3 regions of the Mesorhizobium sp. B2-9-1 genome follow, and region 3 is predicted to be linked to each of the others. Evidence: riboswitches for the same ligand, from Rfam matches in the RefSeq annotation. Region 3 holds a riboswitch; each other region holds the start of a gene.
What was found. Region 3 has a riboswitch for cobalamin ahead of FJW05_RS10095 (DUF1636 family protein). Riboswitches for the same ligand answer to the same signal wherever they lie in the genome.
Positions count from the first base shown of each region.

Region 1: another riboswitch for cobalamin. It lies ahead of bluB (5,6-dimethylbenzimidazole synthase); the one in region 3 lies ahead of FJW05_RS10095 (DUF1636 family protein).
Region 2: another riboswitch for cobalamin. It lies ahead of FJW05_RS11955 (CbtB domain-containing protein); the one in region 3 lies ahead of FJW05_RS10095 (DUF1636 family protein).

Region 1 is NZ_VFTP01000013.1:124,441-127,738, reverse strand. Features, by position in the region: gene FJW05_RS20800 (hypothetical protein) at 1-709, shown strand, start outside; gene bluB (5,6-dimethylbenzimidazole synthase) at 710-1,441, opposite strand; cobalamin riboswitch at 1,484-1,662, opposite strand; gene FJW05_RS20790 (histone deacetylase family protein) at 1,778-2,704, shown strand; gene FJW05_RS20785 (exodeoxyribonuclease VII small subunit) at 2,708-2,959, shown strand; gene FJW05_RS20780 (DUF2277 domain-containing protein) at 3,153-3,298, shown strand, end outside.
Region 2 is NZ_VFTP01000004.1:366,445-369,742, reverse strand. Features, by position in the region: gene FJW05_RS11965 (hypothetical protein) at 1-447, opposite strand, end outside; gene FJW05_RS11960 (CbtA family protein) at 799-1,539, opposite strand; gene FJW05_RS11955 (CbtB domain-containing protein) at 1,644-1,853, opposite strand; adenosylcobalamin (AdoCbl) riboswitch at 1,854-1,997, opposite strand; gene FJW05_RS11950 (histidine phosphatase family protein) at 2,081-2,653, shown strand; gene FJW05_RS11945 (PilZ domain-containing protein) at 2,805-3,077, shown strand; gene FJW05_RS11940 (isoprenylcysteine carboxylmethyltransferase family protein) at 3,081-3,298, opposite strand, start outside.
Region 3 is NZ_VFTP01000004.1:34,916-38,213, reverse strand. Features, by position in the region: gene FJW05_RS10105 (helix-turn-helix domain-containing GNAT family N-acetyltransferase) at 1-250, shown strand, start outside; gene FJW05_RS10100 (AraC family transcriptional regulator) at 406-1,239, opposite strand; cobalamin riboswitch at 1,473-1,678, shown strand; gene FJW05_RS10095 (DUF1636 family protein) at 1,770-2,156, shown strand; gene FJW05_RS10090 (ABC transporter ATP-binding protein) at 2,153-2,941, shown strand; gene FJW05_RS10085 (ABC transporter substrate-binding protein) at 2,973-3,298, shown strand, end outside.

The DNA.
Region 1 (3,298 bases), on a different contig from region 3:
TATCGCCGTCATGGTGCATCTGATCGACGGCCAAGATGTCCCCGACGGCCAGGGCCAGATCGCCTACGCGAAGGAAGTGGTCACCCAGCGTTTTGCCGAGGCCAACATCCTTTTCGTCGTCGACCAGCTGGTCAAGGGCGCCATCCGAGCCATCACCGGCCTGATCGGCGGCATCGCCGCCTTCCTGCCCATTCCGGGCCTGAGCGGCATCGTCAGCTTCATCAACACGGTGATCCGCCTGTCGTTGACCTATGTCGACGAGATCATCCTCGGCTATAACATCCGCATCAATTCGAGCTCGCCTTTCGAGACGGCGCGGCAAGGCGTCGTGCTCTACGCGCAGAACGGCAAGCACATGGTCAAGAACGCCGTCTGGCTGGCGGCGATCATGTGGGGCGTGTCCTTCGTCATCTTCCTGTTGATGCTGGCGCCCGCAGCCGCCATTCTGTGGGTCATGCCGGGCCAGCTTGCCGGCTGGGCCTTCGTGCTAGCCATCGTCTTTGCCTGGGCCTTCAAGGCAGCCTTCATCGAGCCCTTCGCCATCGCCTCTCTGATGCAGGTTTATTTTGAAGCCATTGAAGGCCAAGCGCCCAATCCCGAATGGGACCGCCGGCTCGCCGAGACCTCGTCCAAATTCAGGGAATTGCGCGACAAGGCACTGGGCTCTTTTGGCGGCGGCTCGCGCTGGGATACGCCGAGGGCCGCCTGATCATGGCTTTGATGGGCCGCCAAGCTTTGCGATTGCCGATTTAAGCGGCGCCTCGCCGGCGCCGCGAAACGTCTCGCTCATGACCAGTTCGGGCAGCGGCAGGCGCTTGCCCCAGCCATGCGCCTCAAGGTCCGGCTTCGGCGCGAATTCCGAGACGCGGCCGACGCAGAGATAGGCGATCGGCATGACATGCTCGGGGATCGCGAGAAGCCGCTTCAGCGCTTCGGTCTCGATGATGCTCACCCAGCCGACGCCGACACCTTCGGCCCGCGCCGCCAGCCAGAAATTCTGCACCGCGCAGACGGTGCTGTAGAGATCCATCTCCGGATTGTGCCAGCGCCCGAGCGGCGAGTCCTTCGAGCGCTGCCGGTCGCAGGTGATGCACAGGTTGAGCGCGCTTTCGCAGATGCCTTCGAGCTTCAGCTTACGGTAGAGCGCCTGCCGTTCCGCCTCGATCGCCGGCAATTCCTGCTCGCGCGCGGCGAGAAAAAGATCACGTACCTGCCGCCGCCTCGCGGCGTCGCGGATGACGATGAAATTCCACGGCTGCATATAGCCGACAGACGGCGCGTGATGCGCGGCGGTGATGAGCCGCGCCAGCACGCTGTCATCGAGATCGTCGGGCACAAAATGGCTGCGCACGTCGCGCCTGGTGAACATGGCCCGGTAAACCGCGTCGCGCGCCAGTTGGTCAAAGTCGTCGCCGCTCGTGGCGATCGCTGCTGCCGTCATCGCTTTTCCCCTTGCGACAAGCAGTCCCCCGCCTGACCAAGCGGTAAACCATGTCTGCCGGGCCGGTCTTCTGGCTCGGGATCGTCCCGCATCCGGCGCCTTCCCGTCTTCGACAGTGGCGTTTGCCGGCGCGGTCCCCCTTACAGTGTTGGGCACGCCACGGAGTTCAACCGTGTTCCCGATTCTCCCGCGTCGCGGGCACCAGGCAGCGGCGCGACCTTACAGCTAAGCTTGGGCCACGCCAATGGCGTTAGCGACACGGCAAGACGCGATTTTCCCCAGCCATTCGGCTGCCAAACATGGTCATTGCGGTCGTAGGTCCCTAGATTAGGCGCCATGGCCACCCGTCTCTACACGCATCCGATCTTCCTCGAACACCTCACCCCGCCCGGTCACCCCGAGCGGCCCGACCGCCTGCGCGCCATCGAGCGCGTGCTGGACGACGAGGCTTTTGCGGCGCTCGACCGCGTCAAGGCGCCGGAAGGCGACGAGAAAACGATCCTCTATGCGCATCCCGAGGATTTCGTCGAGCGCGTGCGCGCGGCGATCCCTGAGAGCGGGATCGTTTCGATCGACGCCGACACCAGCGCCAGCCCGAAAAGCTGGCAGGCCGTGATCACCGCGATCGGCGGTGCCAATGCGGCGGTGGACGACGTCTTCGAGGGTCGTGCGGCAAACGTTTTCGTCGCCGCCCGTCCGCCTGGACATCATGCCGAAAAGACCACCGCGATGGGCTTTTGCCTGTTCAACACGGCGGCGATCGCCGCCCGCTACGCCCAGAACAAGCATCAGGCCGAACGCGTCGCCATCGTCGACTGGGACGTCCATCACGGCAATGGCACCCAGGACATCTTCTGGGATGATCCGTCGGTTCTCTACTGCTCGACGCACCAGATGCCGCTTTACCCAGGCACCGGCGCGAAGGACGAGACCGGCGCCGGCAACATCGTCAATGCGCCGCTTGCGCCGCAGACCGGCAGCGACCTGTTCCGCGACGCCTTCCTGTCGCGCGTGCTGCCGTCCATCGACGCGTTCGCGCCGGACCTGATCATCATTTCCGCCGGCTTCGATGCGCACCACCGCGATCCGCTGGCCGAGATCAACCTGACCGAGGACGATTTCGATTGGGCGACCGGCCAGTTGATGGAGCGCGCCGGCCGCCACAGCTCCAACAGGCTCGTCAGCCTGCTGGAAGGCGGCTACGATCTGCAGGGACTGGCATTTTCAGTCGCCGCCCATGTCGGGCGGCTGATGAAGGGATAGGGTATGGCATTGGAAGGCAATGAGGACGTCAAGGCGATGAGCTTCGAACAGGCGCTCGACGCGCTGGAGAAGATCGTCGATGATCTCGAGCGCGGCGACGTCCCGCTCGACCAGTCGATCAAGATCTATGAGCGCGGCGAAGCGCTGAAGGCGCATTGCGACCGGCTGCTGAAAGCGGCCGAGGACAAGGTCGAGAAGATCAGGCTGTCGCGCGACGGCAAGCCGGTGGGAACGGAGCCGCTGGACGCCGACTGAGGTGTTGATATTCAGGTGAGGCCGGCCTGCAAATGGCAACTTCCTGCGCTTCCGGTGCTCACGTACTTCAAGTACGCTCCGCTCCGGTTCTCGGAAACCACCATTTTCGGCTCGGCCTGACCTGAATCTCAACACCTCAGCGGATGATCTCAGACCGGGTAAGGGCAAAGAAAGCAGGTAAGGAGTTCAAGCCATGTGCCGCAACATCAAGACCTTGGCCAATTTCGAGCCGCCGGCGACGAATGACGAAGTGCATGACGCCGCACTTCAGTTCGTGCGCAAGCTGAGCGGCTCGACCAAGCCGTCCAAGCGCAACGAGCATGCCTTCTACCATGCCGT
Region 2 (3,298 bases), 330 kb from region 3:
GATAATCGACCATGCGGCGGCGCCGAGCGCGGCCACAGTGCCGAGGATCACCGCAAGGCTCGGCAAGTGGAAGAAGATGTCGCGCCAGCGTGGCTCGACGACCGCGCCGGTGCTGAAGGCCTCGCCGCTATACTGGCACAGGATCCACGACGCGCCGCTGCGCACCATCTCGGCATCGATGTCCGAGATCAGCGCCTTCGCACCCCGTTCAGCTGAAGGCATCGTGGCCATATAGGTGAGCAGCGCCTTGGCGGTGGCGAGATAGGCGTGGCTGCATTCGTTGAACGGGCTTTCCTCGTCGCCGAGGCTGCCCGGCATCAAGCCCCAGAGGCAATAGGTGAATTGCAGATTGCCGTGATTGTAGAGCCGGCGGAAGGTCGGGTCGGTCGTGGTCTGGCGCTGGGCGAGGTCGAGGATATCGCCGCGATAGCGCGCGATGACGGCCATCTGGCCGTGGGTCAGGCTGGGGATCTGGATGCCCGGAGGAGGTGGGGCCGAGGATCCGCTATGCGCTTGCGCGGATGTGGCGGCCACAAATGCGAGCAGCGCCGCAACCGAGCAATTCCAGGAAAAGTGTGCGGCGGTTTTCCGTCCGGAATTGCGAGAAAACAAAAGACCAAAGTGGCTCTGCGGTCGTATCGACCGTTGAGCAACCGAGCAATTCCAGGAAAAGTGTGCGGCGGTTTTCCGTCTGGAATTGCGAGAAAACAAAAGACCAAAGTGGCTCTGCGGTCGTACCGACCGTTGAGCCGCTTTGGCCGCCAGGGCGCGAAACAGTGGCGGCCAACGCATCGGATTTCAGGCGTAGCGGCGTGCCGGGCTGCGCTGGTCGCGCACCGCGACCACGCGTTCGGCAACCGCGCCGAAGCCGAGCCCGACGACGGTCCACAGCACCAGCTGGATGCCGAGCGAGGCGACGCGGAATTGCCACAGCACGGTCGCTGAGAAGTTCTCCGGCACCTCGTTGATGTCGGGCAGCGCCGCCTTCACCAAAGCGAAGACGACGAGGAAGGCGAGCCCGGCCACGATCGAGGCGTTCCAGGCGCCGAGCTGCTTCCACAGACGCTGCGCCAGACCCACCGCCGCCACCATCGCCGCGATCGAGACGACGATCATGATGAAGAACAGCTCGGTGCGGTAGCCAATCGTTTCCGCATTGCCGACCGCGGGCGGGTTGGCCGGATATTTGAGGCCGGGCACCACGATCACGGCCAGAAAGCCGAGCAACGCCAGCAGCGCCGAGGTGCCGCGCGGTCCCAGCGAGCCCAGCCGGCCATAGGCGTAGGCGAAGACCAGCGAGAACAGCCCGCCAAGCGCGGCGCCATAGATCAGCACGCCGGTTGCCAGGCCGATGCCGGCTTGCGTGGCGCGGCTGACCATCTCGGGCTCCGGCGCCCCGCCGGCGGCCTGGGCCTGCTGTTCCTCGAAGGCGATCGCCTTGTCGACCTGCGGCTCGCCATAGACGTGGGCGAAGGCGAACGCCAGAATCCCGGCGACCAGCCCGACAAGCATGCCGCGCAGCAAAAGTTTTCCAACCATGTCACTAATCCCTCCAAGCAATTCCAGGAAAAGTGCGTAGCGGTTTTCCGTCCGGAATTGCGTTAGATCAGAATCGAAAGCGGGTTCAGCGATGCTGTACCGCTTTAGTGGCAGGGGAAGCCGAGCAGGTGTCGGCCGTCATGCACGAATTCGTGCACATAGGTGCCGCGGATCAGCGAGGTCGCGCCTTCTTCCGCGCCGACGAAATAGATCGCCAGCATCAAAAGCAGCCCGCCGAGGATGGCCCAGGGCAGAAGCTCGCGGACCGGAATCGCAACCGGGCCGTAGCTGGGGGCGAAGGTGGTGTCGGACATATTGACCTCCCGTGGGATACTGCGTCCCGTTGATCGAACGATGCTGCGGAATAAGGCCTGACTTTCGGCTGGTGCCGATCACAGTGGCGCGACCGTGCCGGACTCGCACCGGCTTCCAATCCCGTATAGCACTAAGACACTTGTCAGCACTTCGTTCGCCTGTCAACGACATGTAATGGCGGCACGGCTACGTGAGGCCTGTTTTTCGCTGGGCCACGGAGTTTTTCATGCTTGCCCGCCTGACGATGATCGCAAGCGGAGCGACGCCCGGCATGCGCAAGGGCCGCTTTCCGAACGATGAGCCGCCGGAGCCGCGCGCCCTCGATCGCGCCGGCGCGCTGGCCGCTTCGCTGCGTCGCGCCGACCGTGTCTGGACAAGTCCGGCGCTGGCCGCGCGGCGGACGGCCGAGGCGCTCGGCCTTGACGCGGCGATCGAGCCGCTGCTTGCCGAGCAGGATTTCGCACGCTGGGCCGACAAAAGTTTCGAGGAGGTGCAGGTCGAGGATCCCGAAGGCATGGCGGCCTGGCTCGCCGACGCAGACGCGGCGCCTCATGGCGGTGAATCGCTCGCCGCCGTCGCCCGGCGGGGTGCTGCGCTGATGGAGCGGCTGGCCGGCGAGAGCGGTCACACCATCGCGGTGACGCATGCCGTGCCGATCCGCGCCACCATGGCGCATGTGCTCGGCGCGCCGCTTTCCTCGGTCTGGAAGATCGACATCGAGCCGCTGTCGCTCACCGAGTTCCGCGGCGACGGCCGCCGCTGGGTGCTGCGCGCGAGCGGCGTCACTGTCGCCGGCTGAACGCTCAGGCGTGAACGCTCCATCCGTGGACCCGGCCGGCATATCAAGCCGGCACACCACCGTTTCAGTGATCGCTAACGGAACGGAAACGCTTCGCTGCTATGGTGCGGCCCCATGGCGAGGAGAGCCTTGCCTGAGGAGCCCGCCGGATATGGCCAGTTTTCCCGAGACCGAGCGACGTCTTCATGCGCGCGAATTCGTGCTCAAGCAAGCCACGATCATCGCCGCCGGCGTCAGGATCGGTTGCTCGGTCAGAAATCAGCACGAGCAGGGCGCGGAATTGCGCGTTGGCGCAGATGTGGAGATCCCGGACCGCTTCCTGCTCGAGGTCCCGGCCGACGATACGGCCTATCGCGCTTTGGTGCGGTGGCGGCGCAACGACCGCGTCGGCGTGGCGCTCTACAGCAACGTGCCGAAGGACTGATGCTCAAAGGTATCGGCGCACGCTCGCCCTGTAGGCGCGGTAGGGTTCGCCGAACTTGCGTTCCAGATAGGCCTCCTCGCGCAGCACCACGCCGTAATGCAGGATGGGGAAGCTCGCGATGGTCGCGATGACGGCCCACCAGCTGTCAAAGAGCAGCCCGATCCCGAGAAGCAGCCCCATCAGGCCGACATAGAGCGGGTTGCGGGTGAAGCCGAACGGGC
Region 3 (3,298 bases):
GGTCGCGAAGCTCAGGCTGCTCTACGTCGAACCGTCGGCGCGCGGCCTCGGCATCGGTCGGCGGCTGGTCGACGAATGCATCGCCTTCGCGCGCGCCAAAGGCTACAAGACGCTGACGCTCTGGACCAATGACATCCTTGGTTCGGCCCGCCGCATCTACCAGGCTGCCGGCTTCAAGCTGGTCGAGGAAGAACGCCATCATTCCTTCGGCAAGGATCTTGTCGGGCAAACGTGGAATCTCGAGCTTTAGGTGTTCCCTTCTCCCCCTGTGGGAGGTGTCGCCGAAGGCGACGGATGAGGGGTGCTCCAGGGAATGCCAGCGTCTCACTCCGCTGGAACACCCCTCATCCGTCTCGGCGCTGCGCGCCGATCCACCTTCTCCCACAGGGGGAGAAGGGAAGACCATCATCCTTTGACCGGCACCCAGATCTCCAGCCCGCCATTGCCGGTGCGGGCATCGAACTCGGGCCCGTAGCGCTCGAACTCGGGCGCGTCGGCGATCTCGTGTCCGGAGACCGGCAGCCACTTGTTCCAGATCGTGTTGACGGTCCGGCGGATGGTCGAGATGTGCTCGCGATGCGAGAACACCGCATATTTCTGCGCCGGCACCCGCACGCGTTGGAAATCCTTCGGCAGGTCGGAGAAGTCCAAAACCTCGACGCCGACGACATAGTCGAAATTGCCGGCATCGTCGCCATTCGTGCACACGCCGTAGAAGACGCCGGGCACCTCGCCCGGAATGTTGCCGATATAGGGGGCGAAGCGCTGCCACTGCATCGGAATGCCGGCGCTGGTCTCGCAGCTGTAGCGCTCGCCGAGCCCGGCGACGAGGAAGGGGCGGCTGGTCTCGAAGCGCGGCGGCTCGAGTGCGGTGAGAAGCGAACTGTCCATCAGTATGGGCTCCACAAGATCGAGGTTTTCGGTCGAGCCTTGCGCGCGCACCAACTCCGGCGTGGTGCCGAACTCATCGCGAAAGGCCCGCGTGAACGCCTCATGCGAGCCGTAGCCGGCATCGAGCGCGACCGAGAGAATGTCGCGCGCGCCGCCGGCCAGCTTGCGCGCCGCTTCGCTCAAGCGGCGTGCCCGCATGTACCCCATGACCGACCGTCCTGTGGCCGCGCCGAAGGCGCGCGTCACATGGAAGCGCGACACGCCGCTGCTTGCCGCTATCTCGTCAAGGCTGATGGCGTCGGGCAGGTGGCTTTCGACAAACCACAGCGCTTTCTCAGTCGGGTTCATGGCTCCTCGCATTTGGCTCGGCGACACTAGCCCCCGCGCCGCCGGCCAGTTTGATCGAAATTGCGCTTTGAGCGAAGTCGAACGAGTTGACAAGCCACGGCAATGTATTCTAGCTGGTAATGTTATTACATATCAAAGGGAAATAAACGACTTGCGGCAACGACCCAGCGATCCTGCCATGTCTTTCGCACGAGGGGCGGACGAAGGCCCGTTGCGACTCGCACGGGGACAACCTACGATAGCTGCGTCATGGTCCCCGAGCCGCAAGGCGAGGGGTGAAAAGGGAACACGGTGAGGCTCATCCGAGTCGAGGCCGTGGCTGCCCCCGCAACTGTGAGCGGCGAGCTCCATCCGAAACGCCACTGGCCGGCAAGGCTGGGAAGGCGGATGGCGTAACGACCCGCGAGCCAGGAGACCTGCCATCGACACGAGTTGACCGGACGGGGTGTGCCGGGAGGAGACGCGGACACCGGTCTTGTCGGCCGGTTCGTCCGGCATCCTTCCGCCGCCATTTTTGGAAAGTGACGGAAATGCCGGACGTCTTTAGCCATCGCATCATCGTCTGTTCGCTGTGCCGCGATACCGTGACCGGGCGTAGGTCCGGCGGGGATTTGTGCGCCGACCTTCGCTCAAGGCTTGCCGAGACTTTGGCGTCGTCATTTGCTGTCGAAACCGTCGACTGCATGGCCGGCTGCTCGCGCCCGCTGACCGTGGCCTTCAACGCGCAAGGCAAGGCCAGCTATCTCTTCGGTTCCATCGACAGCGGCACCGACGCCGGCGCGCTGGTCGAATTTGCCAGGCTCTATGCCTCGCTGCCCGACGGCTGGTGCAATTCCGGCCAGCGCCCGGCAAGGCTCGCCGGCAAGATACTGGCGCGCATCCCCACCGCGGGCAAGGCCAGGGAGCTGGTCCGGTGAGCGCGCTCCTGCTCGAAGCCCGCGATTTGCGCGCCACGGCAAATGGCCGGACGTTGGTCGAGGATGTCAGCCTGTCGCTGGCGGCGGGCGAGCGGCTGGCCATCATCGGCCCCAATGGCGCCGGCAAGACAACTCTGCTGCGCATGTTATGCGGGGCGTTGTCGCCGAGCCGCGGCGAGGTTCGCCTTGCCGGACGCCGGCTGGATAGGATCACCGCCGCCGAACGGGCGCTCAGCATCGCCGTCGTCGGTCAGACGGACCAGCCGGATCCGCGCCTTGCGCTCATCGACTATGTCGAGCTTGGCCGTGTCCCGCACGCCGGTCTGAGGCGCCGGCACGACGATCGCGACATCGTCGTCGAGGCGCTGCGCCGGACTGGGCTGTTGCCGTTGCTCGCGCGCACCGTCGGCTCGCTCTCCGGCGGCGAGCGCCAGCGCGCGCAGCTCGCCCGCGCCATCGCGCAGGAGCCGAAAATCCTGTTTCTCGACGAGCCGACCAACCATCTTGACCCGCGCGCTCGCGGCGAGCTGCTCGAGCTGGTGGCCGAGTTCAACATGGCCGTGGTCGCCGTGCTGCACGATCTTGCGCTGGTGGCGCCCTTCGCCACCAGCGTCGCGGTGATGAGCAACGCCCGGCTGCACGCCCTGGCTCCGCCGCGCGAGGCGCTGGCGCAGCCGCTTGTCCGCGAGGTGTTCGGCATCGACGTGCTGCGCCTGCGGCACCCGACCGAGGATCGCGAGCTCACCGTCTTCGAGCTTCCCATGCGCGCTTCCTCGCCGTCCTGAACCTGCACACCCCAACAAGGAGCATCATCTCGTGAAACGCCTCGCCTTGTCGCTGGCCCTGTCGCTCGTCGCCTCGGCCGCCTTCGCTTTCCCGGTCACCGTCGACAGCTGCGGCAAACCGCTCACCTTCGATGCGCCGCCGAAACGCGCCGTCATCCAGGATCTCAACATGGCCGAGATGGCTTTCGCGCTGAAGCTGCAGCCGTCGATCGTCGGGCTCACCGGCATCACCGGCTGGTACAAGGTCGGCCCTGAGTTCAAGTCCGAGCAGGGCGCCATCCCGGAGCTGGCGCCAAAATATCCGATGCTCGAAAACCTCGTCGCCGTGCAGCCTGATTTCTTCTTCGCCGGCTGGTA